Regions from separate parts of the Streptomyces sp. NPDC048639 genome, predicted to be linked through region 2. Evidence: riboswitches for the same ligand, from Rfam matches in the RefSeq annotation. Region 2 holds a riboswitch; each other region holds the start of a gene.
The links. A riboswitch is a leader RNA that binds a small molecule or an ion and turns the genes downstream of it on or off. The one in region 2 is predicted to bind cobalamin.

Region 1 (3,756 bases), on a different contig from region 2:
CGAGTTCGGCGACGATGTCGGTGGCCGCGGGCAGCAGGGAGACGATGCGCATACCCCGACCCTAGGACGCCTTCGCCTGCGACGGCTCCGCGGATGTGGCGGCGCGTATGCCGGGGAGGACAGCGATATGCCGCGCCTGCCAGAGCTCCGTCGGACCTCCCCGGTCGCGGCCGGTCACGGCTGGTCGCGGCCGGTCATGGCCGGGCACGGGGACGGCCGGGAAGGCAGTCGCGTGCCTCCCCGGCCGTCCGTCGTCTCAGGAGGCGGAGAGTTCCCCACGGACCGTGCGGGCCGCGGCGACCAGGTTCTCCAGGGACGCGCGCGTCTCCGGCCAGCCGCGGGTCTTCAGGCCGCAGTCGGGATTGACCCACAGCCGCTCGGCGGGGATCGCCTCAAGTCCCTTGCGCAGCAACGCCGCCGCTTCGTCCGCGCCGGGCACGCGCGGGGAGTGGATGTCGTAGACACCCGGCCCGGCCTCGCGCGGGTAGCCGTGTTCGGCGAGTTCACGGGCGACCTGCATGTGCGAGCGCGCGGCCTCCAGGCTGATGACGTCCGCGTCGAGGTCGTCGATGGCCTGGACGATGTCGCCGAACTCGGCGTAGCACATGTGGGTGTGGATCTGGGTGTCCGGACGGACCCCGCTGGTGGTGAGCCGGAAGGCTTCCGTGGCCCACTCCAGGTACGCCGGGCGGTCGGCGACGCGAAGCGGCAGGGTCTCGCGGAGGGCGGGCTCGTCGACCTGGACGACCGACGTACCCGCTGCCTCCAGGTCGTTCACCTCCTCGCGGAGGGCGAGGGCGACCTGGCGGGCGGTCTCCGCCAGAGGCTGGTCGTCGCGGACGAAGGACCACGCCAGCATCGTGACCGGGCCCGTGAGCATGCCCTTGACCGGCCGGCTGGTGAGTGACTGGGCGTACGTCGTCCAGCGCACCGTCATCGGCCCGGGCCGCGAGATGTCGCCCGCGAGGATCGGAGGGCGCACATAGCGGGTGCCGTAGGACTGGACCCAGCCGTGCTGGGTGGCGAGGTATCCGGTGAGCTGCTCGGCGAAGTACTGCACCATGTCGTTGCGTTCGGCCTCGCCGTGGACCAGGACGTCGATGCCGGCCTTCTCCTGGAAGGAGATGACGTCGCGGATCTCCGCCTTGATGCGCTCCTCGTACCCGTCCGTGCCGATACGGGCGGCCCTCAGGTCGGCCCGTGCGGTGCGGAGTTCGGCTGTCTGCGGGAACGATCCGATCGTGGTCGTCGGCAGCAGCGGCAGACCGAGGTGGGCCCGCTGCGCTGCGGCCCGCTCGGCGTAGGGCTGGGAGCGGCGTGCGTCCGCGTCGGTGACGGCCGCGGCCCGGGCGCGTACGGACGGGTCGTGGGTGATCGGCGAGCCGTCGCGGGAGGCCAGGTCGGCCTGGTTGGCGGCGAGTTCGGCGGCGATGACGGCTGTGCCCTCGGACAGGCCCTTGGCGAGGGTGACGACCTCGGCCGTCTTCTGGCGGGCGAAGGCCAGCCAGCGGAGGACCCGGGGGTCGATGTCGCGTTCGGCTGCCGTGTCGAGCGGCACGTGGAGGAGCGAGCAGGAGGCGGAGACATCGACGCAGCCGGCCAGGCCCAGCAGGGTGCCGAGGGTGGCGAGCGACTTCTCCAGGTCATTGACCCAGATGTTGCGCCCGTTGACGACGCCGGCGACCAGGCGCTTGCCGGGCAGTCCGCCCACGGCGGCGAGTGCCTCGAGGTTGGAGGCGGCCGATTCGGTGAAGTCGAGCGCCAGGCCGTCGACGGGAGCCTTGGCCAGTATGGGCAGGGCAGCGCCGAGCCGGTCGAAGTAGGAGGCGACCAGCAGTTTCGGCCGGTCCGTGAGCGCGCCGAGGTCACGGTAGGCGCGTTCGGCGGCGTTGAGCTCGGCGGGCGTACGGTCCTGCACGAGGGCCGGCTCGTCGAGCTGAACCCACTCGGCGCCCGCCGCCCGCAGATCGGCGAGGACATTGGCGTACACCGGCAGCAGCCGGTCGAGGAGCGTCAGCGGGTCGAAGTCCGCGGCCACCCCGGGCGCCGGCTTGGCGAGCAGGAGGTAGGTGACAGGGCCGACCAGGACCGGACGAGGCGTCAGGCCCAGGGCGAGCGCTTCCTTCAGTTCTGCGGTCTGCTTGGCGGAGTCGGTGCGGAACACCGTGTCAGGTCCCAACTCCGGTACGAGATAGTGGTAGTTGGTGTCGAACCACTTGGTCATCTCCAGCGGAGCGACGTCCTGGGTTCCGCGCGCCATCGCAAAGTAGCCGTCCAGCGCATCGGCCTGGACGGCAGCACGGTGGCGCTCGGGGATCGCGCCGACCATGACCGTGGTGTCGAGGACGTGGTCGTAGTACGAGAAGTCGCCGGTCGGCACCTCGTGGACCCCGGCGTCTGCGAGCGACCGCCAGTTCGCGCTGCGCAGGTCTGCGGCGACGGACCGGAGGGCTCCGGCGTCGACCCGGCCCTTCCAATAGCCCTCGATCGCCTTCTTCAGCTCCCGGTTCGGGCCCTGACGGGGGTAGCCGTACACGGTCGCCCGTGCTGCCGCGGCTGCGGACTTCGCTGTCACGGAAATCTCCTTCGCGAGATGACTCCTTGAGATCCCGGAGCGACCGTCGGAGCGCGAAGGGTGACGGAATCGACAGCAGGGGCCCGCGCGGCATGCGCGGCCATCCGCCGAATCCGTACTCCCCCGGACCCGCCCACGAGGTCACCGGGATATCCACGCGTGATCGGTCACGCGCGGGCAACGGGCAGGTCTTCGGACTCGCGGGCACGCCCTCCGAAGAGGGCACCTACTGGCCGTCGCTTCCCAGGCCCGGCCGGGCCCAGTGCTGATGACGGCGGTCGTTCCCGCTCACCGCTGCGGGGCAGTCCCGGATTTCCACCGGGTTCCCTCTTGCGACGCTCCTGCCTGGCGGGCAGGGCGAACCAGTTGCAGGGCCAGCCTACGGGCACGCTCCTCCCCCGGGCCACGTCTGCCCGCATGGTGGGTGGCGTCGCGGGCCCGGCGTGACGGCTGAGGCGGGAGGGGCAGGGGAATGTTCGGATCGGCCCCGCTGCCCGGGCGACGGCGAACTCGGCGCGAGGGGCCCGGCTGCCGAAGCCGCCACGGGTCACCGTGCGCGCGACCCGGAAGTGCCGCGTTCGGTCCGGCATTCGGCCACCCGCGTGCGAATCCGCCCGGGCGCGGAGGACGCCTCGCCGGGGAGCGCCGGAGCCGCCCCACCAGGGGCGCTGTGAGAAGTCCGCACGTCGATGGCGTTGCGCCCTACGCGGACTGCATTGAGCAGGGAATGCTCATCAGCGCACATCTACCGGTCAGTAACTTGAGCGGGCATCGTAGATGCATCACCGGAAGGGACTGCCGACATGCCCCAACTGACCCGCTTCGACGACGTCTTCGTCCTGGATCTGGGTTCGGACGAGAACCGCTTTCACCCGGACTGGATGAGGGAGGTGAACGACGCCCTCGGAGAGATCGAGGCGGCCACCGGACCACGGGCCCTGACCACCGTGGCGACCGGCAAGTTCTGGTCCAACGGGCTCGACCTCGCGTGGGTGGGCGCCCACCCAGAGGAGCTGATCCCGTACGCCGACTCCATGCACGATCTCGTCGCGCGACTCCTCGCGCTCCCCGTACCGACGGTGGCCGCCGTGCAGGGGCACGCCTTCGCCGCGGGCGCGATCCTGGCCCTCGCGCACGACTACCGCGTGATGCGCGCGGACCGCGGCTACATCTGCCTGCCC
Region 2 (3,756 bases):
GCGTCCACGGAGGCGAGGGCCGTCTCGATCAGCCGGGCGTCCTCCGCGGTGTCCCCGGCGAGCAGGCGCTTGTGGGGGGTGCGGCCCATGGCGACGACCTCCCGCGTCGTGAGGTCGATGTCCCCGCCCCCCTCCTGCACCACGGCGGCCATGGTGCGGGCGAGTCGGCGTACGGGCAGGGACCAGGCGTCGGATCCGTCGACGCGTACGCACCCGGCCCGGGGGCGCAGGACGCGGTAGACGGCGCGCAGGAGGCTGGACTTGCCGCTGCCGTTGGGGCCGACGAGGCCGATGACTTCGCCGGGCCGGGCGGTCAGTGAGACGTCCTGGACCAGAGGGTGGGCCCCGGCGGTGAGCGTGACGCCGTCGACGGCGAGTTCGGATGCGGTCATGCCACTCCCCGCTCGGTCCCGCGCCGGGCGTCCCGGCGCATCAGCCACAGGAAGAACGGGCCGCCGCAGAGCGCCGTCAGCACACCGGCGGGGATCTCCATCGGTGCGGCGATCGTGCGCGCCGCGATGTCGGCCCAGATCAGGAAGACCGCTCCGGCAAGTGCGGCCGTGGGCAGGACCCGCCGGTGGTCGCCGCCGACGACCAGGCGCACGATGTGCGGCATGATCAGTCCCACGAAGCCGATCGGCCCGGCCGCGGCCACCAGGACTCCGGTGACGAGGGACAGCAGGACGAACATCCGCACACGGAACCGGGCCACGTCGAGCCCCATCGTCGTGGCGGCCTCCTCCCCCGACAGCAGCAGATTGAGCGACCGGGACTGGACGAGCAGAACACCGATGCCCAGCACGAGGGCGGCGGCGGGCAGCCACAGCGTCTCCCACCGGACGCCGCCGAGGCCGCCGAGGGTCCAGGCGAGGATCTCGCGGGCCTGGTTGCCCCGGTCGGCGGTCAGCAGCAGCAGGTTCATCACCGCGGTGAGGACCGCGGCGACCGCCACCCCGGACAGGACGAGCCTGACCGGGGTGATGCGGCCGCCGGCGCGGGCGGTGACGTACACCAGCAGCAGGGTGAGCAGGGCCCCTGCGAAGGCGGCGGCCGACAGGGACACCGGCCCGAGGACGCTCAGGCCGAAGACGATCACCACGACGGCGCCGAGCGAGGCTCCCGAGGAGACCCCCAGCAGATACGGCTCCGCGAGCGGGTTGCGGACCAGTGCCTGCATCGCGGTGCCCACCACGGCGAGCCCCGCGCCCGTCACGGCCCCGAGCAGCACGCGGGGTGCCCGCACGGTCAGGACGATCGTCTCGCGCGCGGGGGACGCGACCGGGTCCGGCCAGTCCGCGCCGAGTGCGTGCGTCACGATGCGCCACACGTCGCCGGGCGGCACCTGTACCGAGCCGATGGCCATGCCCGCGGTGAGCGACAGCAGGAGCAGACCGCCGAGGACGGCGAGGGTCAGGGGGAACGCCCGCCCCCGTCCCCGGGGTTGACGACTCATCACCCGGGCGGCGGGGGGCACGGACTCGGTGGCGGCGGCGTGCGGCGGGGCGGTCACCGGAACCTCTCGGGGTGCAGCCCGCGCGCCAGATCCTGGACGGCGTACGGGGGACGGACACCGACCAGGGTCGAGGTCAGCGGCAGCACCACGAACCGCTTGTGCTTCACCGCGGGGACGTCGGCGAGAGCGGGCTGGGAGAGCAGGAACTTCTTTTTCTGCTCGATGCTTCCGGAACCCGCGTAGTCGTAGAGGGCGATGACCTCCGGCTTGCGGTCCACGACCTGCTCCCAGGACACGTCCCCGAAGACGTCGTCGAGGTCGTCGAAGACATTGCGGCCTCCGGCCAGGCGGATGATCTCGGTGCCCAGTCCCTTGCCGCCCGCGGTGAACGCCGCCTTGTCACCGCTGTCGTAGACGAACACGGGCACGGTGGCCGCCCCCTCGACCGCCCGCTCCGTCGTGTCGATACGCCGCTGGAGGCCGGATACCAGTGTCTCGGCGCGCTCCCGGACACCGAAGATCCTGCCGATGGTGCGGATCTCGGCGTATGTGTCCTTCATGGACAGCTTGTTCTTGCCGCAGTACTCGCGGTTGAGATACGTGGTGATGCCGGCGTCGCTGAACGCCGTGCGGGAGCGGCCCTCGTTCTCGGCGAACGCGCTGCCGTAACCGCCGTAGACGAAGTCCGGTTCCGCCTCCAGAACGTTCTCGAAGGACGGTTCCTTCTTCGCCAGTTGGGGGACGGCCGCGAAGTCCTTCCGGTACTGGGGCAGGACGGCCGAGTCGGGGAACGCGGTGCCCACCATCCGGTCCTTCAGACCGAGAGCGAGCATCAGCTCCGCGGGGTGCTGGTGGATGGTGACCACCCTGGACGGCGGCTTCCGATACGTCGTCCGCGTGCCGCAGTTGTCGATGGTGACCGGGAAGCCCTTCGCCGCCGGTGCGGGCGCCTTCCGGTCGGTGCCGTCCTGCGGGGCGCCGCAGGCGGCCAGCAGTATCGCGGACAGAGTGAGGGCCGCGGACACGGCGCGCGCGGTGCGGCGCTGCGGACGGGCAGGGGAAGAGAACAGGGGACGGGACATGCCGTCGTACACGTAGAGCCTCCTGGGGAGTCCGCGCTCCTCGGAACGGGCCCGCGACAGGGCAGTGTCCTGACTCCCGGATCAGCGTTTCCCCCGGCCTTCCCGCGCTGCGCGCAGTGGCCGTGTGCAAGGGGTCCACTCCCCGGTCACAGTGGCGGGACCGTGCCGGAATCGCACCGGCTTCCTGTTCCCGTCGCGGTGGTGACCAGGCGATATTACGTTCCCTTGAGGGGGAGGTGAAAGGGCGCACGTCCGGTGGCTCCGCCGGGGCGTACCCGCCACCGTGCCGATGGGCACCGCCCGTTGTCGTGATGTGGCCGGTGACACGGGGCGGGGCCTGGCGGGCGCCTCGCGGTCCCTGCGATGCTGCGATCCGGCCCGCGACCGCGGGGCGGGAAGCGGGAGCGTTTCCGGCGGACGGGAGACGGAGCACCGATCGTGCGCGACCAGGACGGCCGGATCACCGGGCACGGCCCCGGCGACGGCCCGCACCCCCTCCCTGAACCGGAACTCGCCCTCCGCCCATGACGACCACCGACGCACTCGCCCGGTCCTCCGCCATCGGCCCGTACTTCGCCGTGTCGTGCGGGCCGCGGTCCGACACCGCTCGTTTCCGGCCACTCACCGATCTCTACCAGGACACGGCTGCGTTGGCGGACTACGTGGCGGCCGTGGGGCAGCGGCTCGGCACGGGCCCCGACCGGGTGGCCGCCTCCACGCTGCACATCGGAACTGCCGCACGCCTGTGGTCGATCGCCCTCGCCACCGCCGCCCTCACCGGCAGGGTGCCGGACCTGGCACCCGAGCGGCTGCGGTGGCGGACGCCCGAGTCCGGTCCGATCGATCTCTGGCTGCCGGAGGCTTCGGCGCTCACCGGAGGTGACGTGCCCGACGGCCTGCACGAGACCGTCCTGGTCCGCAACCTGCTACCGCTGGGCGACGCGCTACGACGGCAGTTCGGGCTGTCGGCGCGCATCCTGCCCGGCAACGCGGCCTCCGCGCTGATCGGCGCCGTACGCGTGCTGGACGCCCACGTCCCCGATGCCCCGCACCCGCCGCTGCCGGTCGCCGTCGCTCTGCTGGGACGGGACCCCCTCGCGAGCGCCGGTGATCTCACCGTCACCCCGTTCACGTACCGGCGCCGGAGCTGCTGTCTCTACTACCGGGTCGACGGGCGCGGGCTGTGCGGGGACTGTGTGCTGCACCGCAGGGAGGCCGGCC
Region 3 (3,756 bases), on a different contig from region 2:
TCATCACGGCCTTGGTGTTCGACTTTACGAACGGCTTCCACGACACAGCCAACGCCATGGCCACGACCATCTCCACCGGGGCTATGCGGCCCAAGACTGCGGTGGCGATGTCGGCGGCCCTCAACCTCGTCGGCGCGTTCCTCTCGGTCGAGGTCGCGGCCACGATCTCCAAAGGCATCATCGACGAATCCGGCATTCGACCCGAAGTCATCTTCGCGGGTCTGGTGGGTGCCATCGTCTGGAATCTGCTGACCTGGCTCGCCGGACTCCCGTCCAGTTCCTCGCACGCTCTGTTCGGCGGCATCATCGGCGCGACCGTGGCCTCGGTCGGCTTCGACGCCGTCCACGGCGACGAGGTCGTCATGAAGGTCCTCATCCCGGCCGTCGCCGCTCCGATCGTGGCCGGTGTCGCCACGCTGCTGGCGACCCGCCTGACCTACCGGGCCGCCCGCAAGGCCGACCCCGACGCCACCGCCAAGGGCTACCGCGCCGGCCAGATCGCCTCGGCCGCGCTCGTCTCCCTGGCCCACGGCACGAACGACGCGCAGAAGACCATGGGTGTGATGACCCTGGCGCTGATCACCGGTGGGGTGATCGCCCCGGACGCCGACCCGCCGATGTGGGTCATCGTCTCGGCCGGACTCGCCATCGCGCTCGGCACGTACCTGGGCGGCTGGCGGATCATCCGCACCATGGGCAAGGGCCTGACGGACATTCAGCCGCCGCAGGGCTTCGCCGCCCAGACCGGCGCCGCGGTCACCATCCTCGCCTCCTCCCACCTCGGCTTCGCCCTCTCCACCACCCAGGTCTGCTCCGGTGCGGTCATGGGTTCCGGCCTCGGCCGCAAGGGCGGCGTGGTGCGCTGGTCCACGGCCGGCCGGATGTTCGTCGCCTGGGGCCTGACGCTCCCGGCCGCGGGCCTGGTCGGCGCGGCGGCGGCGCTGCTCGCCGAGCGCGGCCCCATCGGGATCACCGCCGTGGCCGTCCTGGCGCTGCTCGCCTGCGGGGCGATCTGGGTCGCCTCCCGGCGCCGGCCGGTCGACCACACCAATGTCAACGACGCCGAGATCCCGGAGGAGCCGGTCGGCGTCATCACCGCCGCCATGCGGTCCGTCGCCCCGCCCCCGCTGGGCGGTTCCGGCTCGGGTTCCGGCTCGGGCACGGCGGACCAGTCGGAGAAGTCCGGGACGGGCGAGGGCGGCAAGGTCGCCGAGCCCCGGTCGTCCAGCGGCTCCAAGGTTTCGGTCTGAGCGCCGGCCCGGTCCGGCACGCGAGTCGACAGCAGTAAGAAGGAAGCATCCGCATGGAAATCGACTGGGCAGCACTCGGCCAGGTCTTCGGCGTCAGCCTGCTGGTCACCGTCGGCATCGTGGGCGTGTTCACGCTCGGCATCGTCGGCAGTTCCCGGAGGACGGAGACGCAGCCGGACGGCACGGTCGCGGCGACCGGTTCTCCGAGCCCGCAGGCGCGCATCGGCGCGTACCTCTGCTACGCGCTGTGCGCGGCCGCGGTCGCCTACGGCCTGTATCTGATCGTCGCCTGACGGCACATCCGCCCTGGGAGGCGGTACACCGGTCACCCCTCGCGGCCCGGGAACGGCACAGCCGTTCCCGGGCCGCGCTCGTACGGCGGTCCTTGTGTGCTGCGCTGTGTTCGTACGACCTGCCCCTGCGGCAGTCATCTCGCAGGTCACGAGCAAGTTGACGGCTGTTCGCGGGCCGTGGTGGACTGCCGGGGCCAAACGGCGGCAGGAGAGGAAGCCGGTGCGAATCCGGCGCGGTCCCGCCACTGTCACCGGGGAGCGCTCCCCCACCCCAGAAGTCACGGCCCGCAGCGGCGGGTTGGAAGGCCCGGGGGAAGCGCCGATCCGGGAGCCAGGAGACTCTCACCGCCGGTCACGTCGAGCCAGGGCGCGGACCCTGAGTGAGGACATGTCGCCATGCCCGGCCGCCGTCGTACGCCCAGAGCCCCCGTGCCGCCTTTCCGCCGCGCCCGTTCCCTCCGAGGCATGACGGCGTCCTGATCCGATGCGTGCCGAACACGCCTCCTTCGTGTACGGCGCCGCACTGGGCTTCGCCGCCGACCTGGTCGCGGGCGACCCCCGGCGCGCCCATCCCGTAGCCGCCTTCGGGCGTGCCGCGTCCGCCGCCGAGCGCCGCCTGTGGCACGACCACCGCGGATACGGCGCCCTGTACGCGGTGGTGTGCGCGGGCGGTGCCGCGGCCGCCGCGGCCGGGCTCTCGCATGCCGTGCGCCGCTCCCCCGCCGCGGCCGTCGCCCTGACCGCCGCGGCGACCTGGTCGGTGCTGGGCGGCACTTCGCTCCGCCGTGAAGCGAGGGCCGTCGGCGGCGCCCTGGCGGCGGGCGACGTGGACCTGGCGCGCGAGCGCCTGCCGCATCTGTGCGGCCGTGACCCGCAGGGCCTGGACGAGCGGCAGATCGCGCGGGCCGTCGTGGAGTCGGTCGCCGAGAACACCTCGGACGCGGTCGTGGGCGCCCTGGTGTGGGGTGCCGCGGTGGGCGTGCCCGGCCTCGTGGGCTTCCGTGCGGTCAACACCCTTGATGCGATGGTCGGTCACAGGTCGCCCCGCCATGTCCGGTTCGGCTGGGCGGCGGCCCGCCTCGACGACGTCGTGGGCTTCCCCGGCTCGCGGCTCACCGCGGCGCTCGCGGTCCTGGCGGGGCCGGACCCGCGCGGCGCCTGGCGCGTGCTGCGCCGGGACGCCCGCAGTCACCCGAGCCCCAACGCGGGCCCGGTGGAAGCGGCGTTCGCCGGAGCCCTGGGCGTACGGCTCGGCGGAACCCTGGCGTACGGCGGGCGCGTGGAGCACCGGCCCGTGCTGGGCGAGGGCAACCGCCCCGTGGAGGTGGCGGACATCGAGCGGGCCGTACGGCTCTCCCGGCGCGTGAACGCCCTCGCGCTCGTGGCGTGCGCGGGCGCGCGCCTGGTGTGGGGAGCGCTGTGCGCGCGGCAGGACCGGTCGGGGCGTACGGCGGGTCCTGCACGTACGACGTTGCAGCGCGGCCGGCGGACGGGCCGGCCCGGGCTGACGGCAGGCGCCGGACGGCTGGGCGCAGGGATCCGGGGAAACACCGGGAAGGGGTCGGCATGACGCGGGCACGGGGCGGGGGCCTGCTGGTCGCCGGGACGACATCGGACGCGGGCAAGAGCGTCGTCACGGCGGGCATCTGCCGGTGGCTGGCACGCAAGGGGGTCTCCGTCGCCCCCTTCAAGGCGCAGAACATGTCGCTGAACTCCTTTGTGACACGCCAGGGGGCGGAGATCGGGCGCGCCCAGGCGATGCAGGCCGCGGCCGCCCGCGTCGAGCCGACGGCCCTCATGAACCCCGTCCTGCTCAAGCCCGGCAGCGACCGCAGCAGCCAAGTCGTCCTGCTCGGCAGGCCGGTGGGCGAGATGAGCGCCAGCCGCTACCACGGGGGGCGCCAGGAGGAACTGCTCGGGACGGTCGTGGCGTGCCTGGAGGAACTGAGGGGCACGTATGACGCGGTGATCTGCGAGGGGGCCGGGAGCCCGGCCGAGATCAATCTGCGCCGCACCGACATCGTCAACATGGGCCTGGCGCGGGCGGCTCATCTGCCGGTGGTCGTGGTCGGCGACATCGACCGGGGCGGCGTCTTCGCGTCGTTCTTCGGTACGACGGCGCTGCTCGGCCCTGAGGACCAGCGCCTCGTCGCCGGCTATCTGGTCAACAAGTTCCGCGGCGACGTACGGCTGCTGGAGCCCGGCCTCGAGAT

Region 1: linked by a shared signal. The riboswitch ahead of metE (5-methyltetrahydropteroyltriglutamate--homocysteine S-methyltransferase) and the one ahead of ACGFNH_RS26345 (ABC transporter substrate-binding protein) in region 2 are both predicted to bind cobalamin.
Region 3: linked by a shared signal. The riboswitch ahead of ACGFNH_RS00290 (cobalamin biosynthesis protein) and the one ahead of ACGFNH_RS26345 (ABC transporter substrate-binding protein) in region 2 are both predicted to bind cobalamin.

What each region holds. Positions count from the first base shown of each region.
Region 1 covers NZ_JBICVP010000004.1:181,204-184,959, reverse strand. Annotated here, with positions in the region: gene ACGFNH_RS12650 (cobalamin-binding protein) at 1-52, opposite strand, end outside; gene metE (5-methyltetrahydropteroyltriglutamate--homocysteine S-methyltransferase) at 257-2,575, opposite strand; cobalamin riboswitch at 2,741-2,957, opposite strand; partial or broken gene ACGFNH_RS12640 (short-chain fatty acyl-CoA regulator family protein) at 3,073-3,209, opposite strand; gene ACGFNH_RS12635 (enoyl-CoA hydratase-related protein) at 3,379-3,756, shown strand, end outside.
Region 2 covers NZ_JBICVP010000010.1:93,007-96,762, reverse strand. Annotated here, with positions in the region: gene ACGFNH_RS26355 (ABC transporter ATP-binding protein) at 1-392, opposite strand, end outside; gene ACGFNH_RS26350 (FecCD family ABC transporter permease) at 389-1,453, opposite strand; gene ACGFNH_RS26345 (ABC transporter substrate-binding protein) at 1,507-2,547, opposite strand; cobalamin riboswitch at 2,598-2,724, opposite strand; gene ACGFNH_RS26340 ((2Fe-2S)-binding protein) at 3,060-3,756, shown strand, end outside.
Region 3 covers NZ_JBICVP010000001.1:54,340-58,095, forward strand. Annotated here, with positions in the region: gene ACGFNH_RS00280 (anion permease) at 1-1,250, shown strand, start outside; gene ACGFNH_RS00285 (hypothetical protein) at 1,304-1,543, shown strand; cobalamin riboswitch at 1,753-1,885, shown strand; gene ACGFNH_RS00290 (cobalamin biosynthesis protein) at 2,028-3,113, shown strand; gene ACGFNH_RS00295 (cobyric acid synthase) at 3,110-3,756, shown strand, end outside.